Regions from separate parts of the Pseudomonas sp. LB1P83 genome, predicted to be linked through region 1. Evidence: predicted binding sites of a transcription regulator. Region 1 holds the regulator's gene; each other region holds the start of a gene.

Region 1 (7,285 bases):
AACCTCTGGCGTCGCCTGCAACGCATCGGCCTGTCCGGCCCGTTGTCCCGCGACTTGCTGTCGATGATTACCGACATTGAGGAACCCCGTCAGGCCTGGCGCATGTTGCTGGCGCACCTGGCGCGGATGATCGCCACACCGGAAGTCGAGCCATTGGAAGAGGGCGGCGTGATTGCCATGGTCGGCCCTGCCGGCATGGGCAAGACCACCACCCTGGCCAAGCTCGCGGCCCGCTACGTTCTGAAATATGGCGCACAAAATATCGCGCTGGTGAGCATGGACAGCTACCGTATTGGAGCTCAGGAGCAACTCAAGACCCTGGGCCGGATCCTCAACGTGTCGGTAACTCACGTCGATCCGGGGCAATCGCTGGTGCAGGCACTGGATCCCTTGTTGCGCAAACGCGTGGTGTTGATCGATACCGCGGGCCTTCAGGCCAGCGATCCGGCACTGCGCATGCAGCTCGAAAGCCTGGCCGGACGTGGCATCAAGTCAAAAAATTATCTGGTGTTGGCAACCACCAGCCAGAAACAGGTTCTAACGGCCGCTTATCACAGTTACAAGCGCTGCGGGCTCGCTGGCTGCATCCTGACTAAACTGGATGAAACGGCAAGTCTGGGCGAGGTGTTAAGCCTGGCGATCAGTCATGAATTGCCGGTGGCGTACCTGACCGATGGCCCGCGGATTCCGGATGATCTGCATCTGCCGCGTCGTCATCAGTTGGTCAGTCGCGCCGTAAGCGTGCAAATGCAAGAAGAACCCAGCGAAGAAGCCATGGCTGACATGTTCGCTGATATTTACCACAGCCCGACCAAGCAGGTTGGCTGAGGTACTAATGAACAGTTTTTGTACCTACATCGATGGTCTGCCATGCATTGTTCAGTTGATGAACGCGCAGCCAGTAATGTGGCCTCCGTCTATGCAAGACAAGGTAAAGAAATAACATGGGCAGCATGCATCCCGTACAGGTGATCGCGGTGACCGGCGGCAAAGGTGGCGTCGGGAAGACTAACGTGTCAGTGAACTTGTCCCTGGCTCTAGCTGAGCTCGGCCGGCGCGTCATGCTGCTGGACGCCGATCTGGGGCTGGCGAATGTCGACGTCCTGTTGGGGCTGACACCCAAACGTACCCTGGCCGACGTGATCGAAGGCCGCTGTGAGCTGCGCGACGTTCTGTTGCAGGGCCCCGGCGGCATTCGCATCGTCCCGGCCGCGTCCGGCACACAGAGCATGGTTCATCTGAGCCCGGCCCAACACGCCGGCCTGATCCAGGCCTTCAGTGATATCGGCGACAATCTCGACGTGTTGGTGATCGACACCGCTGCGGGTATTGGTGACTCGGTAGTCAGTTTCGTTCGCGCAGCGCAAGAAGTCTTGCTGGTGGTGTGCGACGAGCCGACCTCGATCACGGATGCCTACGCGCTGATCAAACTGCTGAACCGCGATTACGGCATGAACCGCTTCCGCGTCCTGGCCAACATGGCCCAGAGCCCGCAGGAAGGTCGCAACCTGTTCGCCAAGTTGACCAAGGTCACGGACCGCTTCCTCGACGTCGCCTTACAATACGTCGGTGCGGTGCCTTACGACGAAAGCGTGCGCAAGGCCGTGCAGAAGCAGCGTGCAGTCTATGAAGCCTTCCCGCGTTCCAAGTGCGCCCTGGCGTTCAAGGCGATCGCGCAGAAGGTCGACACCTGGCCGCTGCCTGCCAACCCGCGTGGGCACCTGGAGTTTTTCGTCGAGCGCCTCGTGCAACAGACCGCAGGACCCGTCCTATGACAGCCAGTGGCTACAACCTCTACAAGAAGTCGGCACGTGACGCGCAGTACGAGCTGATCGAGCGTTACGCGCCACTGGTCAAACGCATTGCTTACCACTTGCTGGCCCGTCTGCCAGCCAGTGTTCAGGTTGAAGACCTGATCCAGGCCGGGATGATCGGCCTGCTTGAAGTATCGACCAAATATGACGCCAGCAAAGGCGCGAGTTTCGAGACGTACGCGGGCATTCGAATCCGCGGCGCGATGCTCGATGAAGTACGCAAGGGGGACTGGGCGCCACGTTCGGTTCACCGCAATACCCGCATGGTCAGCGACGCAATTCGCTCGATTGAAGCTAAAACCGGTCGTGACGCTAAAGATCATGAGGTTGCGGCCGAACTCCAATTGAGTCTCGACGATTATTACGGGATTTTGAACGACACCCTGGGCAGCCGGTTATTCAGTTTCGACGATCTGTTGCAGGACGGCGAACACGAAGGGCTGCACGAGGATGGCGCGAGTGCTCATCTCGAGCCGTCACGCGATCTGGAAGATGAACGCTTCCAGGCTGCGCTGGCGGACGCGATTGCCAATTTGCCGGAGCGTGAGCGACTGGTGTTGGCGCTGTACTACGACGAAGAGCTGAACCTCAAGGAAATCGGTGAGGTCCTGGGGGTCAGCGAATCTCGGGTCAGCCAGTTACACAGCCAGTGCGCGGCCCGTTTGCGGGGGCGTTTGGGGGAGTGGCGAGCGCGCTGAAGGCAGTGTGGGGACACTGCGAACGAGGCCGGTGTGGTGTTGAACTGCACCGGTCGCGATCTGTTGTGCTCCAGACAGTCATCGAGTGCATTGCCGGATTGATTGAAATGGCGCGTCCAGGTGCTGGGCGCGTTTAAGACTGCTTGGAGGTCGAATTGGACAAGAACATGAAAATCCTCATCGTTGATGACTTCTCAACGATGCGGCGGATCATAAAAAACCTGTTGCGTGACCTTGGGTTCACCAACACGGTCGAGGCCGACGATGGCACTACTGCCATTCCGGTTCTCAACAGCGGGAGCATCGACTTTCTGGTAACGGACTGGAACATGCCTGGCATGACCGGTATCGATCTGCTGCGTCACGTGCGCGCCGATGAAAAGCTCAAGCACTTGCCAGTGCTGATGGTGACCGCTGAAGCCAAGCGCGAGCAGATCATCGAAGCGGCCCAGGCCGGTGTAAACGGCTATGTGGTCAAACCCTTCACGGCCCAGGCGTTGAAAGAAAAAATCGAGAAGATTTTCGAACGCATCGGTTGATCCACTGCGCCACGGGGGAGCTATGGAGCATAAAGAATCTTCACTGGGCGATTTTGAATCGACCCTGAAAAAACACGCGGTCGAACTGGTCGAAAGCCTTGAAAAAGGCAGGTTCGGCGACGCTGTGCAACTTATCCATGAGCTCAATCAGACCCGTGACCGCGGCCTGTATCAGGAAGTGGGCAAGCTCACTCGCGAGCTGCATAGCGCGATCGTCAATTTCCAGATTGACCCGAACATGCCGCAAGCCGAGGAAGTGTCGCAGATCACGGACGCCACCGAGCGTCTGGGGTATGTGGTCAAGCTGACCGAGGCCGCTGCCAACCGCACCATGGACTTGGTGGAGAATTCCACGCCGCTGGTCAACCGCCTGAGCGAAGAAGCCCAGGCGTTGAGCACGGATTGGGGTCGGTTCATGCGTCGCGAAGTCGGGGCTGAAGAGTTCCGTGAGCTGGCCCGGCGCGTCGACGGTTTCCTGACGCGCAGCAGCGAAGACAATCGCACGGTGTCGAGCAACCTCAACGACATTCTGCTGGCCCAGGATTACCAGGACCTCACCGGTCAGGTGATCAAGCGCGTGACCCAATTGGTCACCGAAGTTGAAAGCAACCTGCTCAAGCTCGTGCTCATGGCCAGTCAGGTAGACCGCTTTGCGGGTATCGAACATGACCGTGATGCGATGCTCGCTGAAAAAGATCCGCAAAAACATCTCTCTCAGGGTGAAGGTCCGCAGATTCATGCCGATAAAAGAGAAGACGTTGTGTCCGGTCAGGACGATGTGGACGATTTGTTATCCAGCCTAGGATTTTAGAGTTTTAGCATTTTAGGTTTTTTAGGTTTTTAGACCTCAGGAGCACCCCCTTAATGAGCTTCGGCGCCGATGAAGAGATCCTTCAGGATTTCCTGGTTGAGGCCGGCGAGATTCTAGAGCAACTGTCCGAACAGCTGGTCGAGCTTGAAAGCCGACCGGATGATGCGGATTTGCTCAATGCAATTTTTCGCGGTTTTCACACTGTAAAAGGGGGCGCCGGCTTCCTCCAGCTCAACGAGCTGGTGGAGTGCTGTCACATCGCCGAGAACGTGTTCGACATCCTGCGCAAGGGTGAACGTCGCGTCGACTCGGAACTGATGGACGTGGTTCTCGAAGCGCTGGACGCGGTGAACAGCATGTTCACCGAAGTGCGCGAACGCAGCCCGATTACGGCTGCAACGCCTGAATTGCTCGCGGCACTGGCCCGTCTGGCCGAGCCGCAAACGGCTGATGAATCGGTCCCGGTTGCTGAAGTGGTCGAAACACCGGCCGCTGAAGAATCGGGCGACATCACCGATAACGAATTCGAACAACTGCTGGACTCGCTGAACGCCGTCAAGGCTCAAGCCGAAGCGCCGGCCGTGGCTCCAGTAGCTGCCGCTGATTCAGCGGCCAGCGACGAAATCACCGATGCCGAGTTCGAGTCTTTGCTCGATCAACTGCACGGCAAAGGCCAGTTCGCCGTTGATGCGGTGGCGGCACCTGCTGCACCGGCTGCCCCGAAAGCGGCAGGCGACAGCTCCGACATTACCGACGATGAATTCGAAGCACTGCTCGACCAGCTGCACGGCAAAGGCAACTTTGCTGTTGATGCGCTGGAGTCGGCCATTGCCTCCGTACCCGCTTCGGCTGCGCCAACCGCTAAAGCGGCCGGCGGTGATCTGATTTCCGATCACGAGTTCGAATCGCTGCTCGACGAATTGCACGGCAAAGGCAAGTTCACCGAAGTCGGCACAGGTGCTGCGGTGGCTGCTCCAGCCGCCAAGGCTGCTGCGCCGAAACCGGTTGCCAAAGCGCCCGAGCCTAAAGCCGAAGCGCCGAAGCCAGCTGCTGCCGCTGCGCCGGCTCCGGCCCGCGCACCGTCTGCGCCGCCACCGGAAAAACCGGCCAGTGAAGCCGAGACCACCGTGCGGGTTGATACCGCGCGTCTCGACGAAATCATGAACATGGTCGGCGAACTGGTACTGGTGCGTAACCGCTTGGTCCGTCTGGGCCTCAACAGCGGCGACGAAGCCATGTCCAAGGCCGTGTCGAACCTCGACGTGGTCACGGCCGACCTGCAAACCGCGGTCATGAAGACCCGGATGCAACCGATCAAGAAAGTCTTCGGGCGCTTCCCGCGTCTGGTTCGCGACCTGGCTCGCCAGCTCAAGAAAGAGATCAACCTGGAGCTGGTCGGCGAAGAAACCGACCTCGACAAGAACCTCGTCGAGGCCCTGGCCGACCCGCTGGTCCACTTGGTGCGCAACTCGGTCGACCACGGCATCGAAGAGCCGGCCGAGCGTGAAGCGATGGGCAAACCGCGCAGCGGTAAAGTGATTTTGTCCGCCGAACAAGAAGGCGACCACATCCTGCTGTCCATCTCCGATGACGGCAAAGGCATGGACGCTGATGTTCTGCGCGGCATTGCCGTGAAGAAAGGCTTGATGGACAAAGATGCGGCGGACCGCCTCAGCGAGTCCGACTGTTTCAACCTGATCTTCGCCCCGGGGTTCTCGACCAAGACCGAGATCTCCGACGTGTCGGGTCGTGGCGTGGGCATGGACGTGGTGAAAACCAAGATCGCCCAGCTCAACGGCACCATCAATATCTACTCGACCAAGGGCAAAGGCTCGAAGATCGTCATCAAGGTCCCGTTGACCCTGGCGATCATGCCGACGCTGATGGTCATGCTCGGCAACCAGGCGTTCGCGTTCCCGCTGGTGAACGTCAACGAGATCTTCCACCTCGACCTGTCGCGCACCAACGTGGTGGACGGCCAGGAAGTGGTGATCGTGCGGGACAAGGCACTGCCATTGTTCTACCTCAAGCGCTGGCTGGTCAGCTCCGCCGCTCACGAAGAGCAGCGCGAAGGCCATGTGGTGATCCTTTCGGTGGGTACTCAGCGGATCGGCTTCGTCGTCGACCAGCTGGTGGGCCAGGAAGAAGTGGTCATCAAGCCATTGGGCAAAATGCTCCAGGGAACCCCGGGCATGTCGGGCGCCACCATCACCGGTGACGGCCGCATTGCGCTGATTCTCGATGTTCCGAGCATGCTCAAGCGTTACGCCGCACGGCGTATTTGATTCTGGTGGAGCGGGGCGACAGAGCCTCGCTCCGTCTAACGGAGTGTTTATGGCAGTCAAAGTCCTGGTGGTGGACGATTCGGGGTTTTTCCGCCGCCGCGTCTCGGAAATTCTTTCAGCGGATCCGAACATCCAGGTCGTCGGTACGGCGACCAACGGAAAAGAGGCGATCGATCAGGCGCTGGCCCTCAAGCCAGACGTGATCACCATGGACTACGAGATGCCAATGATGGATGGCATCACGGCCGTGCGGCATATCATGCAGCGCTGCCCGACCCCGGTATTGATGTTCTCCTCGCTGACTCATGAAGGTGCTCGGGTAACCCTCGATGCACTGGACGCCGGCGCGGTGGATTTCCTGCCGAAGAATTTCGAAGACATCTCCCGTAACCCGGAGAAGGTCAAGCAACTGCTGTGCGAGAAGATTCTCAGCATTTCGCGCAGTAATCGTCGTGCCAATACCTACAGTGCACCGGCCCCGGTCGCCGCGCCAGCCCCGATGCCTGCGCCTTCGAGCGTCAGCAGTTACGGCAGCAGTGCACCTGCGCGTCCGGCACCGGCTTCGATTCCTGCGCGTACCCACGCCCCTGCATCGGCCGGCCCGTCGTCGCCCGCGCCGAAACGCAAAGCCTACAAACTGGTGGCCATCGGCACGTCCACGGGCGGCCCGGTTGCCCTGCAACGGGTGTTGACCCAGTTGCCGGCCAACTTCCCGGCCCCGATCGTGTTGATCCAGCACATGCCGGCCGCCTTCACCAAGGCCTTCGCCGAACGTCTGGACAAGCTCTGCCGCATCAGCGTGAAGGAAGCCGAGGATGGCGACATCCTGCGTCCGGGCCTGGCGCTGCTGGCCCCAGGTGGCAAGCAAATGATGATCGACGGCCGAGGCGCGGTGAAAATCCTGCCGGGCGACGAACGTCTGAACTACAAACCGTGCGTGGACATCACCTTCGGTTCGGCAGCCAAGTCCTACGGCGACAAAGTTCTGGCGGTCGTACTGACCGGCATGGGCGCCGACGGTCGTGAAGGCGCGCGTCTGCTCAAGCAGGGCGGCAGTGCGATCTGGGCTCAGGATGAAGCGAGCTGCGTGATTTACGGCATGCCGATGGCCATCGTCAAAGCCGACCTCGCTGACGCG
Region 2 (7,285 bases), 3.0 Mb from region 1:
GCCTGGTAAATGATCCCTGGGCTGCACTGGACCATCTGGTAGTGATCCGGCAAACCGTTCAGCGCTTCGGAGGCGCCGAGGAACAGATAACCACCCGGCTTGAGCGTGCTGTGAATGCGCAAGAGGATGTCTTTCTTCACCTCGGCGGAGAAGTAGATCAGCACGTTGCGGCAGAACACGATGTCGAACTTGCCCAGGGCCGCGTAGCTGTCCAGCAAGTTGAACGAGCGGAACTCCACGCGACTCTTGATCGGCGCCTTGATGGCCCAGCGTCCCGGCCCTTTCGGGTCGAAATAACGCTGAAGGCGCTCGGGCGACAGACCACGGCCGATGGCCAGGCTGTCGTACTCGCCGGTCTTGCAGTTGGTCAGCATGGTGCCGGACAGGTCGGTGGCCACAATCTGCGCCCCCATTTTCAGCTGGCCCATGTTGACGCGTTCGAACTCATCGATGGACATCGACAGCGAATACGGTTCCTGACCCGACGAGCACGCCGCCGACCAGATCCGCAAACGCTGACCAGGGGCAGCCTTGATCGCCTCGGGCAGCACCTTGTTCTTCAAGACTTCAAACGGATAGGTATCACGAAACCACAGGGTTTCGTTGGTGGTCATGGCATCCACCACCATCTCGCGCAAACCGCTGCGCGGCTGGGTCTGGATGCGCTGGACCAGCTCACCCAGGGACTTGATACCTTGCTGCTCCATCAGTTTGTTGAGACGGCTCGAGACCAAGTACTGCTTGTTTTCACCGAGCAAAATGCCACAGGCTTTTTCCAGGAATACCCGGAACTGTTCGAAATCCAAATTACCCGTAGACAAAGATGCCGCCTCTTAAATCGTGTTAACTGTTAGGGGCAGAAGGCCCCTAGCTGATATCTGCTGCTTTGATCCGGTCGACTACCCGGGATGCCAGGTCATCAGGACGGAATTTGGCAAGGAAGTCATCCGCGCCGACTTTCTTGACCATCGCCTGATTGAATACACCCGACAACGAAGTATGCAGGATGATATGAAGCTTTTGCATGCGCGGGTCGTTGCGGATCTCGGCCGTCAGGGTGTACCCGTCCATTTCCGGCATCTCGATGTCGGAAATCATCATCAGGAACTCTTCTTCCGGCTTCTTGCCTTCATCGACCAGCTTGCGCAAGTAATCCAGCGCTTGCTTGCCGTCGTTCAACGCCACCACTTCGACGCCGACCGTCTGCAGGCAACGCGTTACTTGCTTGCGCGCCACTGACGAGTCGTCGACCGTCAATACTTTCAGGGACAGCGCCTTGTGCTGGGTTTCGACATCCACCACACCCACCGAAATCGCTTCCGGTGTCGGCGCCACTTCCGCCAGCACTTTCTCGACGTCGATGATTTCGACTAACTGATTGTCGACCCGAGTCACAGCCGTCAGGTAATGATCGCGTCCCGTGCCCTTGGGTGGCGGATGAATCTCCTCCCAGTTCATGTTGACGATGCGCTCTACCGATCGCACCAGGAAACCCTGGGTCTTGGTGTTGTACTCCGTGATGATCACGAAGGGATTGCTCTGATCTTTAAGTGCGCCGGAGCCGGTCGCCATTGCCAGATCAAGAATCGGAATGGTCGCCCCCCGGATATTTGCCACACCGCACACGACAGGACTGGACTTGGGCATCACGGTCAGTTTGGGGCATTGCAGCACTTCCCGAACCTTGAACACGTTGATCCCATACAGCTGCTGGCCGTCGAGACGGAACAACAACAGCTCAAGGCGATTCTGCCCAACCAGTTGCGTGCGCTGGTTTACCGCATCCATTACACCAGCCATGCACAGACTCCTACACCAACGCTTAAGTGTGTTGCGACGCACATTCATTGCTAAACGGCACGGCGCTTGCTTTTTAACTCTTATGAACACAGAACCGACATTTTTCCGACGCCTGACATCAACTTCCCGCAAATTGCTTTGCGCGATGTCGGCCGTTTGCCTGTTCAACGCTGGCAGCCCTGCCCTTGCTGACGCGGTTACCTTGCCTGACATGCTTATCGGCGTCACTCAGGGCTTTCTTGAATTCACCGTAGAAGACTATTTGGCTACCAGTCAAACGGAGGGGCGCTACGAAATCGAGGTCAACCAGCTCGATCCGCGACTGCGCATGCCCATGTGCGACAAGGAATTGACAGCCACCCTCGAGAGCCCGGCGACCCCGATCGGGCGGGTAACGGTCAAGGTCCGCTGCGACAGTACGTCCCCTTGGACGGTCTTCGTACCCGCTCAAGTCCGGCTGTTTCGAGAGGTTGTCACGACCACGCGTCCGCTTAAACGCGCAGGGGTCATCGAGCCCGGCGACGTCATGTTGCGCGAGCGGGATATCAGCCTGATCAACCAGGGTTATTTCACTTCCATGGATCAGGCCGTCGGACAGAAACTTACCCGACCAACGGTCGCCAATCAGGTCCTGACGCTGGTTCATCTCGAACAGGCGGAAGTCATCAGCAAGGGCGATCAGGTGGTGATTACCGCCCGCAGTGGTACGCTCAGTGTGCGCATGCCGGGCGAAGCCCTGTCCAACGGCGGCCTGCGTGAACAGATTCGGGTGAAAAACCTCAACTCCCAGCGGGTCATCAAGGCGCAAGTCACAGCGCCCGGCCAGGTGGAAGTGGCCATGTAGAGCGATCTGTTGGTGAAGAGATGGCGCACCGCCCGGCGGTTCCCTAAACTGTGCCGCAGGCAGGACTCGCGCTGGCGCATGCAAGCTCATTGATAAATGGGCCTAAAGTTTTCGCAGGGAGAGCCGAAAACATGGCAAGCGTCCAAATACCCAGAGGTTTTTTATCATGGTCATCGATTTCAGCCGTTTGAACAGCTCCTCGTCACTTACCGGTAGTACGCGTACCAGCACCGCGAAGGAAACTGCCGAAACCGGCAAATCCGCGCCGCTGAATACCCCGGCCGAACAGGCCAGTACCGCCAAAAGCGGGGAATCGGTACACCTCAGCAATGAGGCTCAACAGTTGCAGAAGGTCACTGACAAGCTGCGCGATCAGCCTGCCGTCGACAACGCCCGTGTGGCCGAGTTGAAAGCAGCGATTGCCGATGGCAGCTATAAAGTCGACAGCAACCGTGTAGCCAGCAAACTGCTCAACTTCGAAGCCCAGCGCTAGGCCACGGCCTGCGCCAGGCTTTTGGACGCTTAAACCCCAAGGCCAGCCATGCACGACACTAATTTACTGCAACTGATCACCGACGATTTTGCTCCAGCGCAATACTTGCTGGAGTTACTGCAAACCGAATCCATCGCTTTGCACGGTCGCGACATGCCGCTGCTCGAGGATATTCTGGCGCAGAAACAGGCAATGATCATTCTGCTGGAACAGCATGGCCGCAAGCGCAGTGAAGTCCTCGCCAGCCTGAATCTGCCGACCAATCGCAACGGCCTGGAGCAACTTGCCAGCCAGTCGAGCATCGGCGATCAATTGCTGGAACAGAGCGATAAACTGACCGATCTCCTGGCTCAATGCCAGGCGGCCAACGTCAATAACGGCCAGTCGATCCTGGTCCAGCAGGCCGCCACGGCCAATCAGCTGAAAATCCTCACCGGCGGCGAACCGCCAGCGCTTTACGATGCCCGCGGATCAACCGCCATGCTAGCGAAGCCGCGCCCGCTTAGTCAGGCTTGAGCCCTGTAAATGAGCACGCTCTATCAAGACGCCTCACATGCTGGCAGTATGCTGGCAAGTCGCAGTCATATTTTGTCTGGAGAATGATGAACCGTGTTCAATGCCTTAAACGCGGAAGATGCTCCGCAGCCACCGAAGGTGCTATCCACGCCGATGGAGATCGCCGGTAACCTGCGGCAGCTGCAAGAGAGCCATGACCCGCTGATCATCACGTTCCACGAACGCAGCCAGCGCTTCCAGAGCTATCTGGTGGACGTCGATCGTGACGGCAACAGCATTGCACTGGACGAAATGGTGCCTCGCGACGGCGAACGTTATCTGCTGGCCGGCGAACCATTTCGCGTTGAAGGCTTCCACGACGGCGTGCGCATTGCGTGGGAAAGCAACGGTCCGCTGACCATCGATGAATCCGGTGATCGCTGCTACCGTGGCACCCTCCCCGATGAAGTGGTCTACCACCAGCGCCGCAATGCCTTCCGGGCTGCGTTGAAGCTGGCGCAACTGGTCGATGTCGAACTGGGCGGCGAAAAGCTCAAGTTCCCGATCAGAGGCAAGCTGCTCGACATTTCCGCCACTGGCTGCAAGCTGCGCTTTGAAGGTGACATCACCCCCCGGCTGCAACTGGGTCAGGTCTACGACCGCTTTATTGCCGACCTGCCCTTCGGCAGCATGACCGCGCCGGTGGAATTGCGTTACCTGCATTTCGAAGAAAGAATCTCCACCACCTTCGCCGGCATCCGCTTTCACAACATGAGCGGACTGGTGCAGCGCCAGGTCGAACGGTTCGTCTATCAGCTTCAGCGTGAAGCGCGCCGCTTCGACAAAGACGACATCTGATACAACGCTTCAACAAAAACGGGCAGTCCCTTGCGGTGACTGCCCGTTTTTTTATGCCCCAGCTTAAGGCCTGGCTTCGGTAAAACTTTGCTCGCGACCCGCATCCGGGTCTTCTGGCGGTGGATCGGTGTCGGGGTCCTGCTCGGGTTCAGGCGCAGGTTCTGGGTTGATCGGGTTCTGCATCTGATCCTGCACCACTTGCTCATCGACCCGCGGGTCAAGGCACGCCACCAGTGGCGAACTCGACATGCTGTCCGGCATGGCCACGTGATGCAGCGGTGCATCGTCGACCTGATGCAGGTTGGTGACCGCTTTCGGGCGGATCCGCCACACCAGCACCAACGCGAAGAAACTGAAGAAGGCATACAGCATGTGGCTGCCAAACAGCTTCATCAGGACCCCGGCCACCAACGGCCCGATACTGGCGCCCACGCCGTAGGTCACCAGCAACATCGCAGTCAGGGACACACGACGATCGCCTTCGACATGGTCATTGGAGAACGCCACTGCCAGCGGATACAGGCAGAACATCACCAGCGAACAGAAGAACCCGGCGATAAACAAAACCTCCAGCGGCACCTGTTGCATGATTGCCAGCGGCAACGCGGTGAGGGCCAGGACCACCGCAAAACAGCGGATCAACAACGCCCGGTCATAACGGTCGGACAACCAGCCCAACGGCCACTGCACCAGCAGCCCGGCAAAAATGCAGCTACCCATGAACAGACCGACCTGCTCGGTGGATAATCCTTGCTGCGAGGCATACAGCGGCGCCAGGCCGTAGAAGGAACCAATGATCAGCCCCGCGCCCAGCACCGTACTCAGCGACTGCGGTACACGCTTGATGAAGAACCGAGGTTCCATTGGTGCGGGATGCAGCGGTGCCGGGTGAATCCGCCTGGTCAGGGCCACTGGCACCAGGCACAGCGCGAAGCACAAGGCTACCAGCATCAGCAGTTCCAGGCCCAGGGCCGGGTGCATGACCAGAATCAACTGACCGAGTACCAACCCCAGGTACGAGGCGATCATGTAGCCGCTGAACACCGTGCCGCGCTGCGACGCTTCGGCCTGCTCATTGAGCCAGCTTTCGATGACCATGTACTGGCACATCATGCCGAGGCCGACGATCACCCGCAGGAATATCCACGCCGGCAGCCAGTCGACCAGGCCATGGCCCAGCACTGCCGCGCCAACAATCCCGGCGCAGGCTGAATAAGCACGAATATGCCCGACTCGGGCGATCAGTCGGTGACCGATCTTGCCGCCCAGCACCAGGCCGAAATAGTTGGCCGCCATCAACGCACCAACCCACAAGCTGTCGACGTTATCCGCCGCCAGGCGCAAGCCCAGGTACGTACTCAGCAAGCCTGAGCCGATCAACATCATCAGCGAGGCAAAATAAAGCGCTCGAAAAGGTTTCCAGATTTGGCGCATCGGCGTTCCGAGCGGCTCCTTGCGGTGAGAAACGGGCTATCCGAAAAGATAGCCCGAAGACGACGGGTCGTCAGGCCTGGGCTGCCAGGACACGGCGCTCCCAGGGAGTAATTTCATCAAAGAAGCTGGTCAACTCCATGGTCTTCGAAGCGACGTAGCCTTCGATGAACTCCTTGCCAAACAGTTCCTTCGCCAATTGGCTACGTTTCAGACGCTCAAGAGCGGCATGCAAGGTACACGGCAACGAAAGATTATCCGGGACTTCAAACTCACCCTGAATCGCCTCGCTCGGCTCCAGTTGGTTTTCGATGCCATGCAAACCGGCGGCAAGGCTGGCGGCGATCGCCAGATACGGATTTGCATCAGCTCCCGGCAAGCGGTTCTCGACCCGACGAGCGGCCGGCGAACTGGCCGGAATGCGCAATCCGGCGGCACGGTTGTCGTGGGACCAGCAAGCATTATTCGGCGAGGCAAACGGATGGCACAAGCGCTGATAGGAATTCACGTTCGGCGCAAACAGCGCGGTGAAATCCGCCATGCCGGCCTGCTGTCCACCAATGAAATACCGGAAGGTCGCCGTCGGCTGACCGGCCTCGTCACTGAACACGTTCCGCCCGCTGCCGATCTCGACGATGCTCTGGTGAATGTGCATCGAACTGCCGGGCGTGTGCGCCAGCGGCTTGGCCATGCACACCACAGTCAGGCCGTGCTTGAGCGCGACTTCTTTGAGCAGATGCTTGAACAGTAAGGTCTGGTCGGCCAGCAGCAAGGGATCACCGTGCAGCAAGTTGATCTCGAACTGGCTGACGCCCATCTCGTGCATGAAGGTGTCACGGGGCAAGCCCAGCGCCGCCATGCAGGCATAGACTTCAGTGAAGAACGGCCGCAAGCCGTTATTGGAACTGATACTGAACGCCGAATGACCTTCCTCGCGCCGACCATCCAGGCCCAGCGGTGGCTGGAACGGCTGCGTCGGATCGGGATTGGCCGCGAACACGAAGAATTCCAGCTCGGTCGCCACCACCGGCGCCAGGCCCAGGGCCGCGTAACGCGCGATGACCGCCTTGAGTTGACCACGGGTCGACAACTTCGAGCTCTCGCCGGTCAGTTCATCGGCGTCGCAAATGGCCAATGCCCGCGGTTGTTGGCTCCAGGGCAAGCGGTGGATGTGCGCAGGGTCAGGCACCAGCGCCAGGTCGCCATCATCGCTGCCGTAAAAACGTGCTGGCGGATATCCGCCCATGATGCATTGCAGCAGCACACCCCGCGCCATCTGCAAACGCCGTCCCTCGAGAAACCCCTCGGCGGTCATTACTTTGCCGCGAGGCACGCCGTTCAAATCCGGCGTGACACATTCAATC
Region 3 (7,285 bases), 2.9 Mb from region 1:
ACGGCACGTCCTATACCTATCGCCCACCTGAGGGTTACCTCACCGAAATAAAGGGCGGACTGGGGATGATCAAACAAGAGTATTCCGCAGCCGGAAGACTCTTCGCAGAACACTGGACGGTGGGAAACGAAACGCACTCCAATACATCGAGCCAATCGCTTCAGGGGCGAGCCCTGATCTTTACCGATGTAGGGGGAACGGAGCACCGGGTTCAATATGACGCGTTCGGACGCCCGGATGCGCAACAGGCAGGCTCGATCACTGTGAAGTCGACCTATGACGCCTTTGGCCGGGTTCATCAAATCACCACCACCGACACCGCCAAAGGCAGCAGCCTTCAGCAGACACTGATCTACGATGCCGATGGCCGCGAGCTGAGCCGCACTTGGGAAAACACCGGCAATGGCCCCCTACAGAAAACCGTGCAGACGCTGTCGTTCACCGGGCGTGACAAAGTGTCGTCACGCCGCTGGGAACTGGCCGGCAGCCTTCAGAGTGATGAGCGTTATACCTACGACTGCCGTGGCCGCTTGCTGCAAACCACGGCCACAGGTCCCAATGCACCGCTGGACAATCGGACGGGCAAGCGGATCAGCCAACAGGTCTTCACCCTGAATGCACTGGACGGTTATCAACAGCTCGACACCACCTACGCAGACTCCACCCGCAACACCATGACGTTCAGCTATGACGCTGTCGCACCGGATCGTCCCGTTTCCATCACGCACCGTGGCGTTCAAGACACCGATATCGAACTGGTCTGGGACCGTGCCGGCCGGCTGGTGGAAGAGCGCCACAACGGCGTGCTGTATCGCAAACTCGAATGGGGCACCAATGGCCGCCTGCGCCAAATCATCGAAAACGGTGCAAGCAGTCTTTATCGCTACAACCCCTTCGGACAATTGGGTGAACAAGAAACAATCGCCGGTATCGCCCGCCGTTTTTATGCAGGCAATCAGGTCGTGAACGAACGCACAACCGATGGCGCCATGTTGACGCTGGTACGTTCCGCCGACGCGGTGTTTGCCGAAAGCCGGCTGAGTCAATCGATACGCTCCGTATTGTTGACCGGCACCGATGATCAAGGCTCCGTCCGCTTGGAGAGCGACGGCGAAAACCGCCTGGTGAGTTACACCGCCCACGGCGCCGACGATGAAACCGCGCAAAGTCGAGTGGGGTTTGCCGGGGAGTTACGCGACACGGCAACCGGGCTTTACCATCCCGGCAGCTATCGCCCTTACGATCCTGAGCTGATGTTGTTCCTGGCACCCGACAGTGCCAGTCCACTGGGTAAAGGCGGGTTGAACCGCTATGCCTATTGTGGCGGGGATCCGGTGAATCGAGTCGATCCGGACGGGCATAGTTTCTGGAGTTGGTTTGGCGCGATTGCCGGCGTCGTGCTAGGTGCTGTAGGCGTCGTCGTAACATTTGGTGCGTTGGCGGGAGCAGTTGCTGTGGCTGCTCTTGGCGCAGCTGTTGCCGCAGGCACTGTCTCTGGGGCCGTCATCACAGGGCTTGTGATTGGAGCCATCGTCGCCATCGCGACGACTGCAGTGGGCGCGATTGCAGTCGGGGTACTCATACTGGAAACAACATCAGCAGGCACTGGACTGGCCGTTCCCGTGCTGGAAGCAACAGGTAACAAACAGGCCGCGGCAACACTGGGCAAGATATCGTTGGGGACAGGGCTGGCAGCAGCGGTTGTCGGTTTGGCACCCGCAGCAGTGCAGGCTACGTCCAAACTCGGGAGATTTGTTGGCCGATGGCAGTACAAATTGCAACACGCAGGTGGGTCTCGTCGCCTACCCAATGGCGTTGAAATGATAATGGAGTCTCCCCCCCCAAACAGCGCGCCGGGGGTAGCTTTCTTTGACAATCTCTACGGCGAAGGAAATCTTATGTTTTTCTCTCACGGTGATCGTTCAGGGAATATGCTTAATGCAGCTGGAGAGGTTAGCTCAGCAGTTGATGTGGCACGCCTTGATATCGCACCGAGATTAGTAGGATATCCGCCTGAGCAACTATTGTTTCTAAGGGCTTGCTACGCAGGACGAAGTGGCGCTGCGCAGCAAGTTTCCAACACCCTGAACCGTCCTGTGGTGAGTGCTCAAGGCAGGACATTTACGAATCCAGACTTTTCGACGCTAAGCAATGCAGTGACTGACCATAACCGACTTATGGAACCCTCTCGAGGACCGCTTGGCTGGATCCTGCGTCGACTTGGGATGCCTGGAGTGCACTGGGCTTTAAGACCAGCCCGACTGCGTACTTACTTTCCACAAAGCCCACCACCGGTGCCATAAAGGGCTTTAATCGCCCCCCCTTATGGCCTCAACCCTGCTTGCGATGACAACTTGATTTTCACAAAAATTGACAATCAAGTTACCATCACAAGCCCCCCCCCCGCTCTTCATCGATCTGCAGAGATGTGTCTCACTGTATCTCCCCCGCGATTTTCCCCCTTCGCTTACAAACTCCCCCCTTGCGCGACACAGTAGCGATACACCCCGCCCTTTAAATGGCCACATCCGAGCAAGGCAACTCGCCCGCTACGGTTATCGCCGCACTCACGTGGCGTCCTTTATCGAACGGTTGTGTCGTGCAACCCAGGAGTATTGAAATGTCCCGTACTACCAAGAACACTATTGGTCTGCTCGGCGCTGTTCTGGCGGGTGGCATGATGTTGTCCGGTTCCGTATTCGCTGCGCAGCCTCTGACTCAGGGCTACCTGCTGGCCTCGGCTGAACAGGTGGTGAAAACCCCGGAAGGCAAATGTGGCGAAGGCAAGTGTGGCGATGCCTCGATGGCAAAAACCGATACCGATGGCGACGGCAAGGTATCCCGCGCCGAATTCCTGAAAGTCGCGCCGAAGTCCAATTTCGACAAGATCGACACTAACCATGACGGCTTCATCGACGAGCAAGAAGCATTTGATAACGTGAAAGCCAACTACGAAGCCAACGGCAAGAAAATGCCAAAAGGTCTGTTCGAACACTTGAAAGACCAAGACGGCGCTTAAGCTTCCAAGCATCAAACCGCGTTTTTCCGTCGGGAAGCGCGGTTTTTTTTCGTCTGGCGGATTTACACCTGGAAGCGCTGCACCATGGATTGCAACGAATTGGCCAGCTGTGAAAGCTCATGGCTTGAGGCACTGGTTTGATCCGCACCGGCAGTGGAGCGCACGGACAAATCGCGGATGTTCACCAGGTTGCGATCAACTTCCCGCGCCACTTGCGCCTGTTCTTCAGCGGCGCTGGCGATCACCAGGTTACGTTCGTGAATCTGATGCACCGACTCAGTGATGGTCTGCAACGCCTCGCCCGCACGCTCGGCCAGGGCCAACGTGCTGGCCGCCCGGGTCGAGCTGGCTTGCATGGAGTCCAGCGCCTGGGTTGAGCCGCTGCGCATGCCCTGGACCATTTGCTCGATTTCCTGGGTCGATTGCTGCGTGCGATAGGCCAGCGCACGCACTTCGTCCGCCACCACCGCAAAACCTCGACCACTTTCCCCGGCCCGCGCCGCTTCGATGGCCGCATTGAGCGCCAGCAGATTGGTTTGCTCGGCAATCGCCCGAATCACATCCAGCACCTTGCCGATGTCCTGCGACTGGTTGGCCAGGGATTGCACCAACCCGCCGGTAATCTGCACATCGCTGGCGAGTGCGCCGATGGCGCTGACGGTTTCGCTGACGCGCTCCTGGCCAACGTGCGCGGACTCACTGGACTGGCGCGTGGCGTCGGAGGTCGACACCGCGTTGCGCGCAACCTCTTCCACCGCGGTGGTCATTTCAGTGACGGCGGTGGCGGCTTGTTCAATCTCGTTGTTCTGTTGTTGCAGGTTCTGTGTGCTGTCGAGGGTGACGGCGTTCAATTCATCCGCTGCCGTGGCCAATTGCGCCGCCGAACCGCTGATACCTTGCAGGGTTTCCCGCAGGTTCTGTTGCATGGTCGCGAGGGCCTTGAGCAAACGGCTGACTTCGTCGTTGCCATGGGTTTCGATGGGGCGAGTCAGATCGCCTCGGGCTACGTTTTCTGCGGCGTGCAACGCTTCGCCCAGCGGTTTGACGATGCTACGGGTCAACAGCATGGCCAGACCAACGGTGGCCAGCGCAGCCAACGCGATGAACAGGCTGACGATCATCCGCGATGTTTCGTAATGCGCCTCGGATTTCTGGCTTTCGGCGGCAACCTGTTTGGCGAAGAGGTCCGCCAGGTCATTGAGCTGTTTACCGGAGCCATCGACCACGGTTTTCATGTCGACCAGCAGCAGCTTGGTCAGTTCGTCACGGCGTCCCTGCTCCGCCAGTGAGAACGATTGGGCAATGCCGGCACGATACGCCGCGAAGGTGGTTTTGAACTGGTCATACAACGCCTTGCCTTCGACGGTGTTGACCAACTTGTCGTAGGCCGCAATCTTCTCGCTCAATTCTTTGTCGCGGGTATCCATTTGGCCGCGGTACACAGAAATGTTCTTCGGGTCCTGATCCAGCGCCATGCGCAGGGAAATGGTGCGGATGCGCAGCATGATCTCGCGGATCTCGTCACCGCCGCGGATACTCGGCAGCCATTGTTTCTCCACGGCCACTTCGCTGTCGCGAATGCTCGACATCTGCCCCAGTGCAAAAATCCCGAGCAAGGCAACCAACACGGCAATCAGGGCAAACCCCAAGGCGGCCCGAGGAGCAATATTCAACTGACGCAGTAGCATAACGAACGCCCTATTCTTGTAATGGCCTGGAAAAGGGGCGTTGTTTCGGCAGTACCCCGTCGCCTCGTTATCGGCAAGTTGTACGATGACTGAAGTGTTGGTTCTCGAAAACAAAAAATCGAAAACAAAAAATCGAAGACAAAAAAAATCCCCGTATCTTTCGATACGAGGATTTTTAATATGGTCGGGGTAAGGGGATTCGAACTCCTGACATCCTGCTCCCAAAGCAGGCGCGCTACCGGACTGCGCTATACCCCGGTAAAAAAAAGGCGACCTTCGCAAGTCGCCTTCTTCGATCAGGGCTTTTGGCCTCTGATCTTAAGATCTGATCCCAGCGTTAACTGGTTTCAAAAATGGTGGGTCGTGTGGGATTCGAACCTACGACCAATTGGTTAAAAGCCAACTGCTCTACCAACTGAGCTAACGACCCAAAAATGGTCGGGGTAAGGGGATTCGAACTCCTGACATCCTGCTCCCAAAGCAGGCGCGCTACCGGACTGCGCTATACCCCGGTTTGAAATTGGCTCCGTGACCAGGACTCGAACCTGGGACCCAATGATTAACAGTCATTTGCTCTACCGACTGAGCTATCACGGAACTACACATTTCAATTTACAACTGTGAAGCTTGCTTCACCTCTTCGACCCGTTCGCATCGCTGCGTTCGTGTGTCTGAGGCGCGCTATTCTACAATCTTAAGCACCTCTGTCAACCCCTTAAATTGCATTCAAGTTAATGATTTGCAACTTATTTCAGATTCCTGCTTGGGGAGCAGAAACCCTTCCGGGTGACTTACTGCGGGGCGCACTTTACAAGCCTTTTCCTTTCAGTTCAACAACCTGACGAAAAAAAGGCCTCGCGATGCGAGGCCTTGTTTATTTCACTGCTGTTGCGGGTCAGGCAAATACGATTTCGTCGTTTTCCACCGTGCCCACAGCCGTGTCGCCAGGCATGAAACGACCGGACAGAATCAGCTGCGCCAACGGGTTCTCGATCCAGCGCTGGATCGCTCGTTTGAGCGGCCGCGCGCCGTACACCGGGTCGTAACCCACCGCGATCAGCTTGTCCATGGCCTCTGGGCTGAGTTCCAGTTTCAGCTCGCGCTCAGTCAGACGACTGCGCAGACGACCCAACTGGATCTCGGTAATGCCCGCGATCTGATCCCGCGCCAATGGCTCGAAGATCACCACTTCGTCGACCCGGTTGATGAACTCCGGCCGGAAGTGCGTGGAAATCGCATCCATCACCGCCGCACGCTGGGCCTCGCGATCACCGACCAACTCCTGAATCTGCACCGAGCCCAGGTTGGACGTCATGACGATCACGGTGTTCTTGAAATCCACCGTGCGGCCATGGCTGTCGGTCAGGCGGCCATCTTCTAGCACTTGCAGCAAGATGTTGAACACATCCGGGTGGGCCTTCTCGACCTCGTCCAGGAGGATCACCGAATAAGGCTTGCGACGCACCGCCTCGGTCAGGTAACCGCCTTCTTCATAGCCCACGTAGCCCGGTGGCGCGCCAATCAGTCGGGCCACGGAATGTTTCTCCATGAACTCGGACATGTCGATCCGCACCATCGCCTCTTCAGTATCAAAGAGGAACTCGGCCAGCGCCTTGCACAGCTCGGTTTTACCGACACCGGTCGGGCCGAGGAACATGAACGAACCGCTCGGGCGATTCGGGTCGGACAACCCGGCTCGCGAACGACGCACTGCGTTTGAAACGGCGATCACCGCTTCGTCCTGACCGATGACGCGCTGGTGCAACAGGCTTTCCATTTTCATCAGCTTGTCGCGCTCGCCTTCGAGCATTTTCGACACCGGAATGCCGGTCCACTTCGAAACGACTTCGGCAATTTCTTCCTCAGTCACCTTGCTGCGCAGTAACTGGTTCTCGCTTTTGCCGTGCTGATCGACCATTTGCAGGCTGCGCTCCAGGTCCGGGATAACCCCGTATTGCAGCTCGGCCATGCGGTTCAGGTCGCCTTTACGGCGTGCGGCTTCCAGCTCCTGACGGGACTGTTCGATTTTTTGCTGGATCTGCGCAGAACCCTGAACTTCGGCTTTTTCCGAGTTCCAGATTTCTTCGAGGTCCGAATACTCACGCTCAAGACGAACGATTTCCTCCTGGAGTTTTTCCAGGCGCTTGATAGCCGCTTCGTCGCTTTCTTTTTTCAGTGCCTGGGATTCCACCTTCAGCTGAATCAGACGGCGCTCCAGACGATCCAGTACTTCCGGCTTGGAGTCGATCTCCATGCGGATACGGCTGGCCGCTTCGTCGATCAAGTCGATGGCCTTGTCCGGCAACTGACGGTCCGTGATGTAGCGATGGCTGAGCTTGGCCGCGGCGATGATGGCGCCGTCGGTGATCGCCACTTTGTGGTGAACCTCGTAACGTTCTTTGAGGCCACGCAGAATCGCGATGGTGTCTTCTTCGCTCGGTTCGTCCACCAAGACTTTCTGGAAGCGCCGTTCGAGGGCCGCATCCTTCTCTATATATTGGCGGTACTCGTTGAGCGTGGTCGCGCCGACGCAGTGCAGCTCACCACGAGCCAACGCAGGCTTGAGCATGTTGCCCGC
Region 4 (7,285 bases), 300 kb from region 1:
GATGTCGCGACCGCGACCGGTCAGGCGATTGGCTTCCTGAGTGGCGTCGGCGGTGCGCTGAACGTGGCTGGCGACTTCCTGCGTGGTGGCGGCCATCTGATTGACGGCGGTGGCCACTTGTTCGGTTTCGACGCGCTGACGTTCAAGACCAGTAGAGCTGCTGTGAGCCAGGGTGTCGGATTGTTTGGCCTGGTCGCTCAGGTGCTCGGCAGTGTCTTGCAGACGGGTCAGGCAGGTTTTCAGACGCGCTTCCTGGCTGAGAATCGACATCTCCAGACGTGCCTGGGCGCCACGACTGTCGGTGTACATCTGCGCGATCAGCGGGTCGGAAGTGGTCTGCTCGGCCAGGCGCAGCAGGCGCTTGAGGCCGCGCTGTTGCCAGCTCAAGCCCAACAGGCCCAGCGGCACCGAAAGACCGGCGGCGAGGGCGAAGCCCCATTGGGAGTTGAGCGTGGCACCGATCATGAAGCTCAGCTGGCTGACCAGAATGAATGGCAGCCAGTCCTGAAGCACCGGCAGCCATTTATCGGTGGAAGGAATCGCAGACTTGCCCTGGTTGATGCGTTGGTAGAGCGCTTCGGCACGCTGGATCTGTTCGGCGGTGGGTTTGACCCGCACCGACTCGTAACCGACAACCTGATTGCCTTCGAAAACCGGAGTGACATAGGCGTTAACCCAGTAGTGGTCACCGGTCTTGCAGCGATTCTTGACAATGCCCATCCATGGCAAGCCTTGTTTCAGTGTGCCCCACATGTGCGCGAACACCGCGGCCGGGACGTCGGGGTGACGGACCAGGTTATGCGGCGCACGGATCAGTTCCTCGCGAGAAAACCCGCTGATCTCGACGAAGGCGTCGTTGCAGTAGGTAATCACGCCCTTGGCATCGGTGGTGGAAATCAACCGTTGCTGAGCCGGGAAGGTCCGTTCGCGTTGTGTGGTGGGCTGGTTGTTACGCATGGCTTTTTCAATCCGCAAGGCTTTGAGAGGTTGTCGGCGGCGTCGGGATTTAATTGAAATTATTTTTCAATAATCAGCGGCGCGTCGCAAAACGGCCATTGCATCAGCCGGCGAGCATCGGGTAAGTAAACAGTGCGAAATGCAGCAGGTTCAGACCGAAGTGGGTGGCGATGGCCGCCCCCAAACCGCCAAAACGGTAGGCCAGACCATAGCCGACACCTGCCAGACCCGCCAGCAGCACCCATTGCCAACCCGCCCCCACATGCACCAGACCGAACAACAGCGATGCGAGCAGCAGCGCCAGGTTTTCACCGTAGGGCAGGTGTTTGAACTGCCGGCTCAGACCGCCCTGGATATAACCGCGAAACAGCGCTTCCTCCACCAGCGTGACCAGCAGCAGATTGTTCAGCACCCACAACCCGGCTTGATCCGGCCACTTCGGTGCCCAACTGATCACACCCAGCACAAGTGCGCCACCCAAGGCCAGCACGGCGCTCAGAGTCAGGGCGAGTGCTGTGGCATAAGCTGAAAGGCGCAGGGAGCGCCGGCCGACAATCCACGGGCAAACCAATAACAGCCAAAAGCCGATCAGGGGTTTGTCCTGATTCAGGTACATGGAAAACGGCACGGCGTCATCGGTGAAGCGTTGCGGGTCGATGCCGCGACCGTTGTAGAAACCGGGTAGCCAGTGCATCGCCAGGGCCAGGGCCAGGATGATGAACACGGCGTGGCCGAGGTAGCGAGCGACGGGAATCTTTTGCTGACGGACCGCGAAACCGGCGACAAGCAGCAGCGCGACGGAGATGCCGGCCAGCCAGCCGAGTTGGCCGTAGGTCAGGGCGAGGGCGTAGCCGAGGGAGAGAAGGGCCAGGTAAGTCCATGGCAGGGCGAGCATAAAGTAGTCCTTAGAGGGTGAAGAACTTTTGTGGCGAGGGAGCTTGCTCCCGCTGGGGTGCGAAGCAGCCCCAAACCCGGTGACCTGATACTTCAATCAGATCGCATCGGCCTGTTTTACGACTGCTTCGCAGTCGAGCGGGAGCAAGCTCCCTCGCCACAAAGTGTGCAATGTTAGCGGGGTGCGATTATAAACAGGCCCCAATAAAAACACCGCCCGAAGGCGGTGTCTGTGTCAGCAGGCGTTACGACGCAATCAACTGCCGCAACACGTAATGCAAAATCCCCCCTGACTTGAAGTACTCGACTTCGTTGAGCGTATCGATTCGGCACAACACCTCGACTTTCTCGCGACTGCCGTCCTCGCGGGTGATGATGAGTGTCAGGTTCATCCGTGGCGTCAACTCCACGCCCGTCAAACCAAGGATGTCCAGCGTCTCCTTGCCGGTCAGGTTCAGGCTCTTGCGGTTCTGATCCAGCTTGAACTGCAACGGCAGTACGCCCATGCCCACCAGGTTGGAACGGTGAATCCGCTCGAAGCTTTCAGCGATTACCGCTTTCACACCCAGCAGATTGGTGCCCTTGGCCGCCCAGTCGCGGCTCGAGCCGGTGCCGTATTCTTGACCAGCGATCACCACCAGCGGCGTGCCCGACGTTTGATAGCGCATGGCCGCGTCGTAGATCGGCATCCGCTCCCCGGTCGGAATGTAGATCGTGTTGCCGCCTTCTTCACCACCGAGCATCTCGTTGCGAATGCGGATGTTGGCGAAGGTGCCGCGCATCATCACTTCGTGGTTGCCGCGACGCGAACCGTAGGAGTTGAAGTCCCGGGGTTCCACGCCTTTCTCGCGCAGGTACTGACCGGCCGGGCTGTCGGCCTTGATGTTGCCGGCGGGGGAGATGTGGTCGGTGGTCACCGAATCGCCGAGCAGCGCGAGGACCCTGGCACCGGCGACATCCTTGACCACGGGCGGCGGGCCGCCGATGTCATCGAAGAACGGCGGATGCTGGATGTAAGTCGAATCGTCCTGCCAGACATACGTCGCCGCTTGGGGCACTTCAATCGCTTGCCATTGCTCGTCGCCGGCAAACACTTCGGCGTATTCCTTATGGAACATGGCGGTGTTGACCTGATTGACCGCGTCGGCAATCTCTTGGGTACTCGGCCAAATGTCCCGCAGATAAACCGGATTGCCGTCCTTGTCGTTGCCCAATGGCTCGCTGCTGATGTCGGTCCGCACCGTTCCCGCCAGCGCATAGGCCACGACCAGTGGCGGGGACGCCAGCCAGTTGGTTTTCACCAGCGGATGCACCCGACCTTCAAAGTTACGATTGCCCGACAGCACCGAGGCGACAGTCAGGTCGGCAGCCTGGATGGCTTTTTCGATCGGCTCCGCCAAGGGGCCGGAGTTGCCGATGCAAGTGGTGCAGCCGTAGCCGACCAAGGCAAAACCCAGCTCATCCAGATATTGGGTCAGGCCGGCAGCCTTGTAGTAGTCGGTGACCACTTTTGAGCCTGGGGCCAGGGAACTCTTGACCCACGGTTTGCGCTTGAGGCCTTTCTCCACGGCTTTCTTCGCCACCAGCCCGGCGGCCATCATCACGCTCGGGTTGGAGGTGTTGGTGCAGGAGGTGATCGCGGCGATCACCACCGCGCCGTTTTTCAATCGATAGATCTGGCCGTCGTATTCGTAATCAGCCTCACCGGCCAGATCGGCATTGCCCACCGCCACGCCACCGCCGCCTTCACTTTCCAGGCGACCGACTTCCTTGCTGGTGGGTTTGAATTGCAGGTCGATGAAGTCACTGAACGCTTGCGCGACATTCGGCAGCGATACCCGGTCCTGCGGGCGTTTCGGCCCGGCAAGGCTGGCTTCGACGCTGCCCATGTCCAGCGCCAGCGTGTCGGTGAACACCGGTTCCTGGCCCGGCAGGCGCCACAGGCCCTGGGCTTTGCTGTAGGCCTCGACCAGTTTCACGGTTTCGAATGGGCGACCGGACAGCCGCAGATACTCGAGCGTGATGTCGTCCACCGGGAAGAAGCCGCAAGTGGCGCCGTACTCAGGGGCCATGTTGGCGATGGTCGCGCGGTCGGCCAGCGGCAGATCGGCGAGGCCGTCACCGTAGAACTCGACGAATTTGCCGACCACGCCTTTCTTGCGCAGCATCTGCGTGACGGTCAGCACCAGGTCGGTGGCGGTGATGCCTTCCTTGAGCTTGCCGGTGAGTTTGAAGCCGATCACTTCCGGAATCAGCATCGACACCGGCTGGCCGAGCATCGCCGCTTCCGCTTCAATCCCGCCGACGCCCCAGCCGAGTACGCCGAGGCCGTTGATCATGGTGGTGTGGGAGTCGGTGCCGACCAGGGTGTCGGGGAAGGCGTAGGTGCGGCCGTCCTCGTCCTTGGTCCAGACCGTGCGGCCCAGGTATTCCAGATTGACCTGGTGGCAAATGCCCGTGCCCGGCGGTACCACGCTGAAGTTGTCGAAGGCGCTCTGGCCCCAGCGCAGGAACGCGTAACGCTCACCGTTGCGCTGCATTTCGATGTCGACGTTCTGTTCAAAGGCGCTGGAACTGCCGAATTTGTCGACCATCACCGAGTGGTCGATCACCAGGTCCACCGGTGACAGCGGATTGATACGCTGCGGGTCGCCGCCGGCCTTGGCCATGGCGGCGCGCATGGCGGCCAGGTCGACCACGGCGGGAACGCCGGTAAAGTCCTGCATTAATACCCGCGCGGGACGGTATTGAATTTCGCGGTCGGAGCGACGCTCCTTGAGCCAGGCGGCAATTGCCCGAAGGTCGGCGCCGGTGACGGTTTTTTCATCTTCCCAGCGCAGCAGGTTTTCCAGCAGCACTTTCAACGACATCGGCAGCTTGTCCAGATCGCCCAGGCTTTTGGCGGCATCCGGCAAGCTGAAATAGTGATAGGTCTTGTCGTCGATTTGTAAGGTTTTAAGGGTTTTCAGGCTATCGAGGGACGGCATTGAAATGACTCCTTTGGGTCCGCACGGCTACGGACTGACGGGACAGACAGAGCCCTTAACCTAGCCCTGTTCATTCGTTAAAGCTAATAACTGGACTCTATGGCCAAGTCTCAGGGTCTGTTAACGCTTGCTGACGAGCCGCGTTGCGATGCCAAAGTGCGCGAGGCAAGGCGCGGGATGCCGCCAATGGTTGTTCCCTTAGCAAATCCCGCAACGCAGCCTCGCACACTTTGGCGCGCAACCCGAAGGGACGCGCCCCATTTGGCGCTGGGCGGCGTTGCTCGGAACTTATTTGGAACAACCAAACTGCGTTCCTCGCGTCTTGCCCAGCGCCAAATGGGGCAGCGTCGCGGTCGTCAGCAAGCGTTAACAGACCCTGGGTTCCGAACTCGGCTATCATGCGCCGGTTTTCGTGACAGGCTTTGCTTCAACGCAAGTCTGGGCATCGCGCAGTGGCTGAATTCTTCGCCAACTGCCCAGGAGTAAGAATGAACACCCTCTTTATGCATTGCCGGCCGGGCTTCGAAGGCGAAGTCTGTTCCGAGATTTCCGAACACGCCGCGCGGCTGAACGTGGCCGGTTATGCCAAGGCCAAGACCGCCAGCGCCTGCGCCGAATTCATCTGCACCGAAGAAGACGGCGCCGAGCGCCTGATGCGCGGCCAGCGTTTCGCCGAGCTGATCTTCCCACGCCAATGGGCTCGCGGGATCTTCATCGACCTGCCGGAAACCGACCGTATCAGCGTGATCCTCGCGCACATGGCGGACTTCCCGCTGTGCGGCAGCCTGTGGCTGGAAATGGTCGACACCAACGATGGCAAGGAACTGTCGAACTTCTGCAAGAAATTCGAAGGCCACCTGCGCAAAGCCCTGATGGCGGCCGGCAAGCTGGTGGAGGACGCCCACAAGCCGCGTCTGCTGCTGACTTTCAAAAGCGGCCGCGAAGTGTTCATGGGCCTGGCCGAGTCCAACAACTCGGCGATGTGGCCGATGGGCATTCCACGCCTGAAGTTTCCCCGTGAAGCCCCGAGCCGTTCGACGCTGAAGCTGGAAGAAGCGTGGCACCACTTCATCCCTCGCGATCAGTGGGATGAGCGCTTGCACAGCGACATGACCGGCGTCGACCTCGGTGCCGCCCCCGGCGGCTGGACCTGGCAACTGGTTAACCGCGGCATGCTGGTGACCGCCATCGACAACGGTCCGATGGCCGAAAGCCTGATGGACACCGGACTGGTGCAGCACTTAATGGCCGACGGTTTCACTTACAAACCCCGGCAGCCGGTGGACTGGATGGTTTGCGACATCGTCGAGAAACCGGCGCGCAACGCCGCGATGCTGGAAGAGTGGATTGGCGAGGGCCATTGCCGCGAAGCGGTGGTCAACCTGAAGTTGCCGATGAAACAGCGTTACGCCGAAGTGAAACGCTTGCTGGAGCGCATCGCCGACGGGTTCAAGGAGCGTGGCATTCGGGTCGAGATCGGCTGTAAGCAGCTGTATCACGACCGTGAAGAAGTGACCTGCCACCTGCGCCGGATTGACGTAAAGAAACCCAAATCCCGCTAATACACACTGCTTACCCTCGTATTTGCGGGGCGCCACACAACCCTGTAGGAGCGAGGCTTGCCCGCGAAGCTTTTGGCGTCTTCAAGGACGCCTTCGCGGGCAAGTCGGATCGCCGCACCGCTCGCTCCTACATGGGCGGGGCGGTGTACGACACAGATGACCGAACACCCGGCAATGCGCGACAATGCCGGCAAGTTTCAGGAGTGAATCATGAGTGAAATGATTGATACGCCGGTAGACGGCACCCTCGACGCCACCGGCCTCAACTGCCCGGAGCCGGTGATGATGCTGCACCAGCACATCCGTGACCTGGCACCCGGCGGCCTGCTCAAGGTAATCGCGACCGATCCCTCGACCCGTCGCGACATTCCCAAGTTTTGCGTGTTTCTGGATCACGAACTGGTCGGGCAGCATGAAGAGGCAGGCACCTACCTCTACTGGATCCGCAAGAAACTCGCTTAACCCGCCGAATGACTGATGCGGATCCGCTTGCGTGCACTGCGCGTCAGGCGGATCGACAGCATCAGCGCCGCGCAACTCAAGCCCACGATCAAACCCTGCCACAGCCCGCTCGGGCCGCTCGGCGTGCCGAACCAGTCGGTCAGGCCCAGCGCGTAACCCACCGGCAAACCGATCCCCCAGTAGGCGAACAACGTCAGGATCATCGTCACCCGAGTGTCCTGATAGCCGCGCAGTGCGCCGGCCGCAGTGACCTGGATCGCGTCGGAAAACTGGAACAGCGCCGAATACACAATCAACATCGCCGCCACTCGGATCACCGTCGGGTCGGCGGTGTAGATCGTTGCGATGTGTTCGCGCAACAGCAGCATCATGCTCGCCGAAATACACGCATACGCCAGCGCCGTGCCCATGCCGACACCCGCA

The links. Region 1 encodes FliA, which starts transcription of late flagellar genes. Its sites were predicted from a motif close to CTAAAGTTTNNNNNNNNNNNGCCGNTAA; they were not measured.
Region 2: a site for FliA is predicted at 2,747-2,774, ahead of flgM (flagellar biosynthesis anti-sigma factor FlgM). Genes of this name have one in related genera too.
Region 3: a site for FliA is predicted at 4,775-4,802, ahead of ACYZTY_RS24070 (methyl-accepting chemotaxis protein). Genes of this name have one in related genera too.
Region 4: a site for FliA is predicted at 988-1,015, ahead of ACYZTY_RS08080 (methyl-accepting chemotaxis protein). Genes of this name have one in related genera too.

What each region holds. Positions count from the first base shown of each region.
Region 1 covers NZ_CM142709.1:1,465,699-1,472,983, forward strand. The annotation lists gene flhF (flagellar biosynthesis protein FlhF) at 1-828, shown strand, start outside; gene fleN (flagellar synthesis regulator FleN) at 945-1,775, shown strand; gene fliA (RNA polymerase sigma factor FliA) at 1,772-2,512, shown strand; gene ACYZTY_RS06665 (chemotaxis response regulator CheY) at 2,680-3,051, shown strand; gene ACYZTY_RS06670 (protein phosphatase CheZ) at 3,074-3,862, shown strand; gene ACYZTY_RS06675 (chemotaxis protein CheA) at 3,916-6,147, shown strand; gene ACYZTY_RS06680 (protein-glutamate methylesterase/protein-glutamine glutaminase) at 6,197-7,285, shown strand, end outside.
Region 2 covers NZ_CM142709.1:4,500,491-4,507,775, forward strand. The annotation lists gene cheR (protein-glutamate O-methyltransferase CheR) at 1-821, opposite strand, end outside; gene ACYZTY_RS20640 (chemotaxis protein CheV) at 868-1,800, opposite strand; gene flgA (flagellar basal body P-ring formation chaperone FlgA) at 1,883-2,644, shown strand; gene flgM (flagellar biosynthesis anti-sigma factor FlgM) at 2,811-3,137, shown strand; gene ACYZTY_RS20655 (flagella synthesis protein FlgN) at 3,186-3,653, shown strand; gene ACYZTY_RS20660 (flagellar brake protein) at 3,747-4,490, shown strand; gene ACYZTY_RS20665 (MFS transporter) at 4,554-5,924, opposite strand; gene ACYZTY_RS20670 (glutamine synthetase family protein) at 5,995-7,236, opposite strand.
Region 3 covers NZ_CM142709.1:5,258,421-5,265,705, forward strand. The annotation lists gene ACYZTY_RS24060 (RHS repeat domain-containing protein) at 1-2,303, shown strand, start outside; gene ACYZTY_RS24065 (HvfA family oxazolone/thioamide-modified RiPP metallophore) at 2,621-3,019, shown strand; gene ACYZTY_RS24070 (methyl-accepting chemotaxis protein) at 3,082-4,707, opposite strand; tRNA gene ACYZTY_RS24075 (tRNA-Pro) at 4,889-4,965, opposite strand; tRNA gene ACYZTY_RS24080 (tRNA-Lys) at 5,062-5,137, opposite strand; tRNA gene ACYZTY_RS24085 (tRNA-Pro) at 5,143-5,219, opposite strand; tRNA gene ACYZTY_RS24090 (tRNA-Asn) at 5,229-5,304, opposite strand; gene clpB (ATP-dependent chaperone ClpB) at 5,603-7,285, opposite strand, start outside.
Region 4 covers NZ_CM142709.1:1,767,545-1,774,829, forward strand. The annotation lists gene ACYZTY_RS08080 (methyl-accepting chemotaxis protein) at 1-957, opposite strand, end outside; gene ACYZTY_RS08085 (lysostaphin resistance A-like protein) at 1,061-1,852, opposite strand; gene acnA (aconitate hydratase AcnA) at 2,097-4,838, opposite strand; gene rlmM (23S rRNA (cytidine(2498)-2'-O)-methyltransferase RlmM) at 5,327-6,400, shown strand; gene tusA (sulfurtransferase TusA) at 6,611-6,862, shown strand; gene ACYZTY_RS08105 (MATE family efflux transporter) at 6,859-7,285, opposite strand, start outside.